Regions from separate parts of the Roseococcus sp. genome, predicted to be linked through region 1. Evidence: riboswitches for the same ligand, from Rfam matches in the RefSeq annotation. Region 1 holds a riboswitch; the other holds the start of a gene.
The links. Region 1 has a riboswitch for cobalamin ahead of metE (5-methyltetrahydropteroyltriglutamate--homocysteine S-methyltransferase). Riboswitches for the same ligand answer to the same signal wherever they lie in the genome.
Positions count from the first base shown of each region.

Region 2: linked by a shared signal. The riboswitch ahead of ACO057_RS07395 (TonB-dependent receptor plug domain-containing protein) and the one ahead of metE (5-methyltetrahydropteroyltriglutamate--homocysteine S-methyltransferase) in region 1 are both predicted to bind cobalamin.

Region 1 is NZ_CBDDFJ010000036.1:24,147-29,598, reverse strand. Features, by position in the region: gene ACO057_RS17535 (EipB family protein) at 1-565, shown strand, start outside; gene ACO057_RS17530 (amidase) at 642-1,994, shown strand; cobalamin riboswitch at 2,072-2,268, shown strand; gene metE (5-methyltetrahydropteroyltriglutamate--homocysteine S-methyltransferase) at 2,392-4,719, shown strand; gene ACO057_RS17520 (ABC transporter substrate-binding protein) at 4,983-5,452, shown strand, end outside.
Region 2 is NZ_CBDDFJ010000017.1:184,455-189,906, reverse strand. Features, by position in the region: gene ACO057_RS07405 (TonB-dependent receptor family protein) at 1-342, shown strand, start outside; gene ACO057_RS07400 (copper chaperone PCu(A)C) at 358-1,218, shown strand; gene ACO057_RS07395 (TonB-dependent receptor plug domain-containing protein) at 1,276-3,225, opposite strand; cobalamin riboswitch at 3,457-3,688, opposite strand; gene ACO057_RS07390 (alpha-hydroxy acid oxidase) at 3,772-4,818, opposite strand; gene ACO057_RS07385 (TonB-dependent receptor) at 5,041-5,452, shown strand, end outside.

The DNA.
Region 1 (5,452 bases):
CGAGACCAGTTCGGATTATTCCACGCTGGAAGCCAAGGACGGCTCCTCCATTCGCTTCTCCCTCACCCAGATGACGGAGGGCGCCGTGACCTCGCGCATCGCCGGCGAGGCGACGCTGACGCCCCAGGGCGGCCGCGCCGTCTATTCCGAGCCGGCCAATACGCAGGAGGACCTGCCCCCCGGCACCATCCTGCCGATGATCCACACGCTCCGCAGCCTGGCCGCGGCCCGGACGAATCAGCGGATCTTCACCGCGCCCCTCTTCGACGGCACCAGCGCTGACGGCGCACAGGACACGACCACGATCTTCACGGGCGGCTGGACCCAGCCGCAGCCCAATCCGGCCTTTCCGCTGCTGGCCGAGATCGGCAGCGCGCGCATGCGCATCGCCTTCTTCGATCGCAATGTCAGCGGCCAGAACGGCGGCGCCGGCACGCCCGACTATGAGGTCAGCATGCGCTACTTCGAGAACGGCGTGGCCGACGAGCTGAAGATGGATTTTGGCGAGTTCGTCGTGGATGGCCGCCTCGGCGAGCTCCAGCCCATCCCCTCGCCCTGCGGATGACGTTCTGAACGGGGCGGGTTTCGCCTTTCGCGGCCTGCCCGCATAGTCGCACCCGCAAGCTTTCGCAGGACGACCCATGCCCCGCCACGCCTTCCCCACGATCGCCGATGCCGCCGAGGCCCTGGAACGCGGCAGCGTCACCGCCGCCGCGCTGGTCGAGGATGCTCTCGCCCGCATGGATCACGGCGAAGGGCCGAGGGTCTTCACCGAGATCCACGCCAAATCCGCCCGGGATTCGGCGCTGGCCATGGATCAGCTTCGCCTGGTCGGCCGCGCGCCGAGCCGCTTCGCCGGCATCCCGATCACCATCAAGGACCTCTTCGACGAGGCTGGTCATGTCAGCCGCGCCGGCTCCGTGGCGCGGGACGGGGCGGCCCCCGCCCTGGCGACCGCGCCCGTGGTGGCGCGGCTGCAGCGCCAGGGCTTCGTGGTGCTCGGCCGGACCAATATGACGGAATTCGCGTTTTCGGGCCTCGGCGTGAACCCGCATTACGGCACGCCGAAATCGGCCTGGGACCGCGAGACGGGCCGGCTGCCCGGCGGCTCCTCCTCGGGCGCGGGCGTGGCGGCGGCGGATGGCATGGGCTTCGGCGGGTTGGGCACCGACACGGGTGGCTCCTGCCGCATCCCGGCGGCGCTGAACGGCGTGGTCGGCTTCAAGCCGACGGCGCGGCGCGTGCCGATCGACGGCGTGGTACCGCTCTCCGTCTCGCTGGACTCGGTGGGCCCGCTGGCCCGCTCCGTGGCCTGCTGCCATGTGCTGGACGCCTTCATCTCCGGTGCGGATGATGCGCCGGCCCTGCCGGAAATCAGCCTCGCCGGCCTGCGCTTCGGCGTGCTGCACAATATCGTCGAGGACGGCATGGAGGGTGAGGTCGCGCGGCCCTATGCCCGGGCGCTCGCTTTGCTGGAGCAGGCCGGGGCGACACTGGTCGACCTTACCTTGCCCGAACTCGAGCGCCTGCCGCAGATCAATGCGAAGGGCGGGCTGACGGCATCGGAGGCCTATGCCTGGCACCAGGCGCTGATCGCCAGCGACGGACCGCGCTACGACCCGCTGATCCTGAAGCGGATCATGCGCGGGGAGAAGATGAGCGCGGCGGACTACCTGGCCGCGGTGCAGGGCCGCGCGGAGGTCATCGCGGCGACCGCCGCCCGGACGGCGCCCTTCGACGCGGTGATCTGCCCGACGGTGCCGCTGGCGCCGCCGCCCATCGCCGCCGTGGCGGAGGAGAGCGAGTACAATCGCATCAACCTGCTGCTGCTGCGCAACACCTCCATCGCGAACGCCCTCGACCGATGCGCGATCAGCCTGCCCTGCCACCTTCCGGGCGAAGCTCCCGCCGGGCTCATGCTGATGGGCGAAGCCATGGGGGATGCGCGACTCTTCGCGATTTCGGCGGCCGTGGAACGCATCCTGGACGTCTAGAAAAGAAAATGCCCCCGCTCGATATTGGGATATAAGCATTTCTTTATCAGGCGGTTGACAGACGCTGCTGGACGGAGGATTTTCCGCCCCATCGAGGTTCTGCGCGCCCGCTTGCGCGCAGCTAAGAGGGAAGCCGGTGCGATGCCGGCGCTGCCCCCGCAACTGTCAGCGGCGAGCGACTGTCCAATCACGTCACTGGGGCCCCGGCCCTGGGAAGACAGGACCGTCGCGGCGACCCGTGAGCCAGGAGACCTGCCTCGACAGATAACGTCCTCCGGCGGGGTGCCCGGTCAGGTCGCGCGCAAGCTGCGACGGGCTGCTTCTTGACTGGATCGCACCCGCGCGGAGGCTAGCACGTGCCCCGTCAAACCTCGCCATAAACTAGGTAGAGGTTGCCATGACAGTCACCGTCGCCACCCTCGGCTTCCCCCGCATGGGACCGAAGCGTGAGCTCAAGGTCGCGCTGGAATCCTATTGGGCTGGCACGACCGAGGCCGAAGCACTTCTTTCCGTCGCGAGCGACCTGCGCGCGCAGAACTGGAAACGCCAGCGCGATCTCGGCGCCAACGTCATCCCCTCCAACGATTTCTCCGTCTATGACCATGTGCTGGACACGACCGCCATGGTCGGCGCGGTGCCTGCAATCTATGGCTGGACGGATCGGCAGGTCGGCCTCGAAACCTACTTCGCCATGGCGCGCGGCTCGCGCACCGGCAGCGCGGCGGCCGAAAGCTGCTGCACCGGTCATGGGCCCGCCCATGGCGGCAACGGCGCCCCCGCCGCTGAGATGACCAAGTGGTTCGATACGAACTACCATTACCTCGTGCCCGAATTCACCCCGGAGCAGACCTTCCGGCTGGCCTCGACCAAGGCGCTCGACCACTACCTGGCGGCCAAGGCCCTCGGCATCGAAACGCGGCCCGTCCTGGTCGGCCCGGTGACCTATCTGCTGCTCGGCAAGGCCAAGGGCGAGGCCTTCGATCCGCTGACGCTGCTTCCCCGCTTGCTCCCGGTCTATGTCGAGGTGCTGCAGTCGCTGGCCCGCGCCGGCGCCAGGTGGGTGCAGATCGACGAGCCGGCTTTGGTCATGGACCTCTCCGACGCCGCGCGCGCCGCCTATGCCGGGGCCTATGCCGCCCTCTCGACGGCGGCCCTCGGCCTGCGGGTGATGTTGACGACCTATTTCGGCGCGCTGTCCGACAATCTCGACACGGTCCTCTCCCTGCCGGTCCATGGCTTGCATATCGATCTCGTCCGCGCGCCGGAGCAGCTCCTCCCCGTCCTGGATGGCGCGCGGCCGGATCTGATGCTGTCGCTCGGCGTGATCGACGGGCGCAATGTGTGGAAGGCGGACCTGAACGCCATTCTCGACCGCATCGAGCCCGTCGTCGCCGCCGGTCGCGACGTCATCCTGGCCCCCTCCTGCTCCCTGCTGCATGCACCGATCGACCTGGCCCGCGAGGCCGCCATGGATCCGCAGGTGAAGGACTGGCTGGCCTTCGCTCTCCAGAAGATCGCGGAGCTGGCCACGCTCGCGAAGGCGCTCAACGAGGGCCGCGCTTCCGTGCGCGACCAGCTGGATGCCTCGACCGCCTCCGTCGCCTCGCGCCGAAGCTCCGCGCGGATCCACAATCCGGCGGTGCAGGCCCGCGCGGCGCAGCGGGATCCGGCGCTGTCGCAGCGCGCCTCGGCCTTTGAGGCGCGACGCGGCCTGCAGCGGCGGAAGCTCGGGCTGCCCAGCTATCCCACCACGACGATCGGCTCCTTCCCGCAGACCGACGAGGTGCGCAAGGCGCGTGCCGACCATGACCGCGGTCTTCTCGCCGACGTGGCCTACGAAACCTTCCTGCGCAGGCAGACGGCGCTGACGATCGGCTGGCAGGAAGCCGTGGGTCTCGACGTGCTGGTGCATGGCGAGTTCGAGCGCAACGACATGGTGCAGTATTTCGGCGAGCAGCTCTCCGGGTTCGTCTTCACGAAATACGCCTGGGTGCAGTCCTATGGCTCACGCTGCGTCCGCCCGCCGATCATCTATGGCGACGTCGCGCGGCCGAAGCCGATGACCGTCGAATGGTGGCGCTATGCGCAGTCGCTCACCGAACGCCCGATGAAGGGCATGCTCACCGGCCCCGTGACGATCCTGAACTGGTCCTTCGTGCGCGACGACCAGCCGCGCGCGGCGACCTGCCGTCAGCTCGCCTTCGCCATTCGCGACGAGGTGATGGACCTGGAGACCGCGGGGGCCGCCATCATCCAGATCGACGAGGCCGCCCTGCGCGAGGGCCTGCCCCTGCGCAAGGGCGACTGGGGCGACTACCTCGACTGGGCGGTGGAGTGCTTCCGCATCACGGCCTCGGGCGTGGCGGATGCGACGCAGATCCACACCCACATGTGCTACTCGGAATTCAACGACATCATCGCCTCGATCGGCGCGATGGATGCGGATGTCATTTCCATCGAAACCGCGCGCTCGAAGATGGAGCTGCTCGATGCCTTCGCCGGTTATCGCTATCCGGCGGAGATCGGACCTGGCGTCTATGACATTCATTCGCCGCGCGTGCCCAGCGTCAGCGAGATGACGGAGCTGCTGACGGCCGCGGCCGCGCGCCTGCCGGCGGATCAGCTCTGGGTGAATCCCGATTGCGGGCTCAAGACCCGCAAATGGCCGGAAGTCCGGCTGGCCATCGAGAACATGGTGAGCGCCGCACGAGCCGCGCGTGTTTAGCCTTACGGAACGTTCCGGCCATGCGTGGATCAGGCAAATCCACGCGTTTGCGCTCGCTTCTTGCTTTGGCCGGGAAGTGAATATAACGACAACGACGGATAGCCCCAGCAAGAGGGCCGAGAGAAAAGTCCAGAGTTCCGCCGGGACAGGCCGCCAGCGGCCCCGCAAGCGAGGCGGGTGCAGCACCTGCCCGCGAGCCCCCGGACCTGCCATCCGATCCATACCGAACAACCCGGCGAAGAGCCTGGGCGAGGGAAAATGACATGACCAATGCAACCGCCTCACAGCCCGGCTTTCCTGTATCGCGCCGCACGCTCGCGGTCGGCCTCGCCGGTGCAGGCCTCGCCAGCCCCGCGCTCGCGCAGACGCGGCCGCTCATTCGTGTCGGCGTGCCGACCAAGGCCTATTGGCCGACCATCATCGCCCTCGCCGCGGAGCAGCAGCGCTTCTTCGAGAAGGAGGGCTTCCGGGTCGAGACCACGGTCTATCGCGGCGGCGCCGAATGCTTCGAGGCTCTGGCCGCCGGCGCCACCGACCTGATCCTGGATCCGCCCGCGCTGGTCGCGGCGGGCATCAAGCGCGGCTTCGGCTCCAAGCTCGTGACCGCCGGCGCACTGGCCTATTACGGCTGGCACCTCATGGTCCGCACGGACTCGCCGATCCGGGACGTCTCGGAGCTTGCCGGAAAGAAGCTCGGAATCACCTCGCGCGGCTCGGGCTCGGACCTGCTGGC
Region 2 (5,452 bases), on a different contig from region 1:
CGCAACAACCAGTTGCCGGGCGTGCCGCGCCACGTGCTGCGGGCCGAGGCGCGCTATCGCCACGCTGGCGGCTTCTGGGTCGCCCCCAATGTCGACTACGTCCCGGAAGGCTTCTTCGTGGACAATGCCAATACGGTGCGCACCAACAGCTACGCGCTGATCGGCCTGCGTGCCGGTGCCGATTTCCTGGATGGCCGCCTCGGCGTCTTCCTGGAGGCGCGCAATCTGGCCGATCGGCGTTATATCTCCTCCGCCTCCGTTGCGCCCGTCGCGGGCAACCAGGCCCTGTTCGAACCGGGCTTCGGGCGCTCCGCCTATGCCGGCGCGCGCTACCGCTTCTGAAGAAGGAACGTCTCCATGAAAAAGCTCCTCGCCGTCCTCCTCGCCGCCACGGCCACGCCGGCCGCGGCGCATGTCGTCCTCAGTCCCACGCAGGCGCAGCCGGCCAGCTACACGCGGCTCGCTCTGGGTGTCGGCCATGGCTGCGGCGGCGCCGCGACCACGGCCATCGAAGTGGCGCTGCCCCCGGGCATGACCGTCGCGCGGCCCATGCCCAAGCCAGGCTGGGAGATCGCCATCGAGCCCGGCGCCTCCATCGCCTGGCGCGGCGGCTCGCTGCCGGATGCCCATTACGACGAGTTCGTGATGATGGTCCGCACGCCCGATCGCGGCGGCGAGGCCCTGGCCTTCCCGGTGACGCAGCGCTGCGGCGAGACGGTCGCGGCCTGGACGCAGCTGGCGGTCGAGGGCGAACCGCGCCCGCGCTTCCCCGCGCCCATGCTGCAGCTCGCCCAGGCGCCGGCAGCTTCGGGGGCGGTGACCGTCGGTCCGATAGCGGTGGAAGGCGGCTGGACGCGCGCGGCGGGGCAGGGCGCGCAGGGCGCGGGCTTCTTCAGCATCCGCAACACCGGCGCGCAGGCCGATACCCTGGTCGCGGCGAGTTCGCCCGCGGCGGCGCGGGTGGAACTGCATACCAGCCTGCGCGAGGGCGATGTGATGCGGATGCGTCCGGTCGAGAGCATCCCGCTTCCCGCCGGCGGCAGCGTGGCGCTGGCGCCGGGTGGGCTGCACATGATGCTGATCGGCCTGACGCGCCCGCTCGTGGTGGGCCAGACCATTCCGGTCAGCCTGCGCTTCGAGCGCGCGGGCCAGGTGACAGTGAACCTGACGGTCCAGGCCGCCGGGGCCCGCGCCCCGGCGCAGGGCCACCAGCACTGAACGGTTCGAAAATCTTCGCGGGAAGCCCGGGCACGACCCGGGCTTCCTCGCGACGGATCAGAAGCTGACCCGCACGCCGCCGAAGCCGCCGATCCCAGGCGGCTGGAAGCCATAGACCTCCTGGTACCGCTGGTCGAAGGCGTTCTCCACCCGGCCGAAGACCTCGACCTGCGGCGTCACCCGGTAGGAAACCGCGATCCGCGCCAAAGTGTAGGGCGAAAGGGTTCGCCGCCCGCCGCCCGCTCCGAAGAAGCTGTCCTGCGTCGTACCGTTATAGACGAGCCCGAAGTTGACCCGCATCGCCTCGACCGGCCGCAGCGTGACGTTGAGCGAGGCGGCGTTGCGCGGCCGGCGCACGAGCTGGAGCCCGTTCTGCGACGGCGTGACGGAGGAGACGATGTTGCTGTCCGTCAGGGTGTAGCTGGCCACGATGCTGGCCCATCGCGTCGGCTCCAGCCGCGCCGTAAGCTCGACGCCCTGCGCCTCGTTCTCGCCGATATTGTTGAGGCGGAAAGGGAAGACGCCGGTGTTGAAGGCGATGAAGTCCTTCACGCGGTTGTTGAAATAGGTCGCGCCCAGGAGGATGCGGCGATTGAGGAATTCCTGGTCCACGCCGAGTTCCCAGCCACGCGTCCGCTCCGGGCGCAGGTTCGGGTTCGGGACGAAGGAGGCCGAGGGAACGAAATACATCTCGCTGAAGGAGGGCGGCGCGAAGCCCGTGCCGTAGGTGGCGCGGAACTTGGTGCCCCAGGACGGGATCCGATAGGCCCCGGTGAAGCGATAGGTGGTCGCGCCGCCGAAGAAATCGTTCTCGTCGTGCCGGACGCCGCCGGTCAGGGTCAGCCGATCGAAGAGGTCGATCTGCTGCTGGGCCCAGACGCCGGTGTTCTGCACATCCGGCGCGACGAAGCGCTGCAGCGACCCGTAGAGGAGCTGGCGGTTGCCCTCGCGCTGCCAGTCGACGCCGAAGGTCGTCACCGCATTGGGGATGATGCGGATATTGGTCTGATACTCGGTGCGGAGCCGATCCGTGCTGGTGCGGCTCAGCAACTGGCTCGCCAGCCGGCTCTCACGCTCGAAGGAGCCGCCCGAGACGGTGAAGATATTCTCCATGCGGCCGTCGAAGAGATTCAGGAACGCCGTTCCCCGGCCGACCGTGCTGCGGTAGCGGAAATTATCCAGCGTATCGATGGCCAGGCCCGTGACGTAGTCCTGCCCGTCGGTATCGCCGCGGCTGCCCGTGTGGCGGAAGCTGCCTTCGAAGCGGAGATTGTCGTTCACGCGCAGCCCCGCGCGGCCGCCCACGGTGTAGTTGCGATAGCCGTCGTTCTCGCGCCCCCCGGGGGCCGTGACCGTCCCCGCCGAGGCGAGGCGCCCGCCATAGAGGTTGTAGTCGTAGCGCTCGCCTCCGCCGGAGATACCCGCCCGCAGATTGGTCGTCCCGAAGCTGCCGCCCTCGATGGAGGCATTGACGCGCGGAGGCCCCGCCTCGCCACGGCGGGTGGTGATGCTGATCACGCCGCCTGCCGCATCGGCGCCATAGACCATCGATTGCGGGCCGCGCAGGACCTCGATGCGCTCGATCTCATTGGTCGTGAGCTGGGTGATGTCGAACTCGTTGTCGTTCGGGTCGTTCATCTTCACGCCGTCGAGCAGGACGAGCGTGTGATTGCCCTCGCCGCCGCGAATGCGAACCTGGCCCGGGCCGCTGCGCTGGCCGTTCTGATTGACGGAGAGGCCGGGCACTTCGCGCAGCGCGTCGATGACCTGGGTGATCTGCCGTTCGCGCAGTTCCTCACCCGTGATGATCGTGACCGAGCTGCCGACCTGCGAGAGGGGCACGGGCGTGCGCGTCTCGATCACGGTGAGTTCGGGCAGCGGCACGATGTTGGACGCGACCGGGGCGGACGCAGCCGGGGTGGACGGTGTCGGGTCGGATGAGGTTTGGGCGGCCGCGATCTGGGTGGTGCCCAGGAGCATGGCAAGGAGGTAGCGGGTCTTCGGCATGGCCGCGGACTTTCGATTCTTGGGGGATGTCATGGCGTGTCGCCGGAGAAGCGCTTGAAGCTTGGCGGCCCCGGAGGGCCTGGCCGTCGTCCGGATCACAGAAGGATGAAGAGGGGCCCCGAGCGGCCCAGGGCATCGCCGAAGCGCGCCGGAATCGGAGGCGGGAAAGCCGTCATCGCGTCACCTGTCCCCGGAGCGCCCCGCCCGGATCGTCGTGGGTTACGACGGCCCTGCAGCGCATCGGCAAGGGCAGGTCTCCTGGCTCGCGGGTCGTCGACATTGGCCCGACCTTCCCGCGGCTCTCGCCGTAGTGGCCCGCCTTTCGGCGGAAGGGCCAGCGTCTCACCGCTGACAGTTGCGGGGGCAGCTGCCGACTTGCCCGGAACGGAGGATGATCCCCCCGGCGGACGCACGGCATTCCCTTTTCACCCACTCGCGCGGGACCATTGCGCCGGCAGTATTAGAAAATACCGTCCGGCCGATCAATGCCGCAGGGTCGATCGCGCGATGTGCGGGGCGCGCTGCGGCCGGAAAGCCACAGGCGCATCATTCCCAGATCACCGACCGGTCGATCGCTTCCAGATTGGCGCATCCCGTCAGCGTCATCGCGATTTCGAGTTCCGTGCGCAGGATCTTCACGACATGCGCCACGCCGACGGGGCCGCCCACCGCCAGGCCGTAGATATAGGGCCGCCCGATCAGCACCGCCTTGGCGCCGAGGGCGAGCGCCTTCAGCACGTCGCTGCCGCGGCGGATGCCGCCATCCATGAGGATCGGGACGCGCCCGGCCACCACCTCGGCGATGCGCGGCAGGGCCTCGATACTGGCCGGCGCGGTGTCGAGCGCGCGGCCGCCGTGGTTGGAGACGATGATCCCGTCCACGCCCTCCGCGATGGCGCGGGCGGCGTCGGCGGGGGACATGATGCCCTTCAGCAGCAGCGGCAGCCGCGTGATCGAGCGCAGCCAGGCGATGTCCTTCCAGGTCGCCGCGCCGGCGAGCAGGCCGCGGAACACCTCGCTCTCATGCGGCTCCGCCCTGGGCGGGGGCGGGGGGATCATGCCCTGGAGGTTCACCGCCTCGACCCCGGGCGGCAACCCGAAGCCCGCGCGCTGCTCGCGGTTGCGCAAGGTGACGGGGGCGTCGACGGTGAGGACGAGAGCGCGATAGCCGGCCTGTTCCGCGCGTGTGACGAGCGATTGAGTAAATATCCGGTCATACTGAAGATACAATTGGAACCAGAGCGGGGAGGTCGCCTGCCGCGCGATCTGCTCGATCGGAACGCTCGCGCTGGTGCTGACGACCATGCCCGCGCGGATGGCGCTGGCTCCGAAGGCGGTGGCCAGTTCGCCATCGGGATGGACCAGGCGGTGAAAAGCCACCGGCGCGAGAAAAATCGGATGCTCGAATGAATCGCCGAAAAGGGTCAGGCGGGTATGTGCGCCGGACATATCGGTCATGACTCGGCCTTGGAGCCGAAGCCGCTCGAAAGCCTCGCGATTCGCCCGCAGCGTTCGTTCGTCGGCCGTTCCGGTGGAGATATAGGCCCAGGCATTCTCGCCCATGCGCTCACGCGCATGCGGCTCATAATCCATCAGGGTCAGGGTCCCTGCCGGGATGGGCGGCGCTTGGAAGATCGGTCGTCTCCTTGGATCGTGGCGAGCCTAAACTCCAGGCGACGAAGCCACAAATGAGTGTTGCGCTGATGACACGCTGGCGCCGTCACCGGCCGTTCGGAACCGTAATAATCTGACGCATGTGATTGCTGAAATTTTAAATTGAAAATAGGAGGCATTCTCAACTTGAGGATTGCCCACATGTCGCAGCGTGCGATCTTGCACTGCACGGTCTCCCAGATTGCCGTCACCGCGAGCCTCGCGGTTGTTCTCTCTGTCGGCGCCCAGGCCCAGACCACCGCCCAGGCCCAGACCACCGCCCAGGCCCAGACCACCGCCCAGGCCCTCGCTGCCCAGGCCCCCGCTGCCGTTCCGACGACGGTGGAAGCCGCTTCCGGCATTACCTTGCCGACCATGGACGTTTCCGGCCAGTTGCCGGCCAATACGCTGCAGCGGCCGACCGGCCTCACGCGGCTGCCCGGAACCGTCCAGAGCACGCCCCAGGTCATCAACATGATTCCGCGCGAAATCCTGGAACAGCAGGGCGTCACCAGCCTCGACCAGGCGCTGCGCAACGTCCCCGGCATCACCTCCTCGATCGGCGAAGGCAATG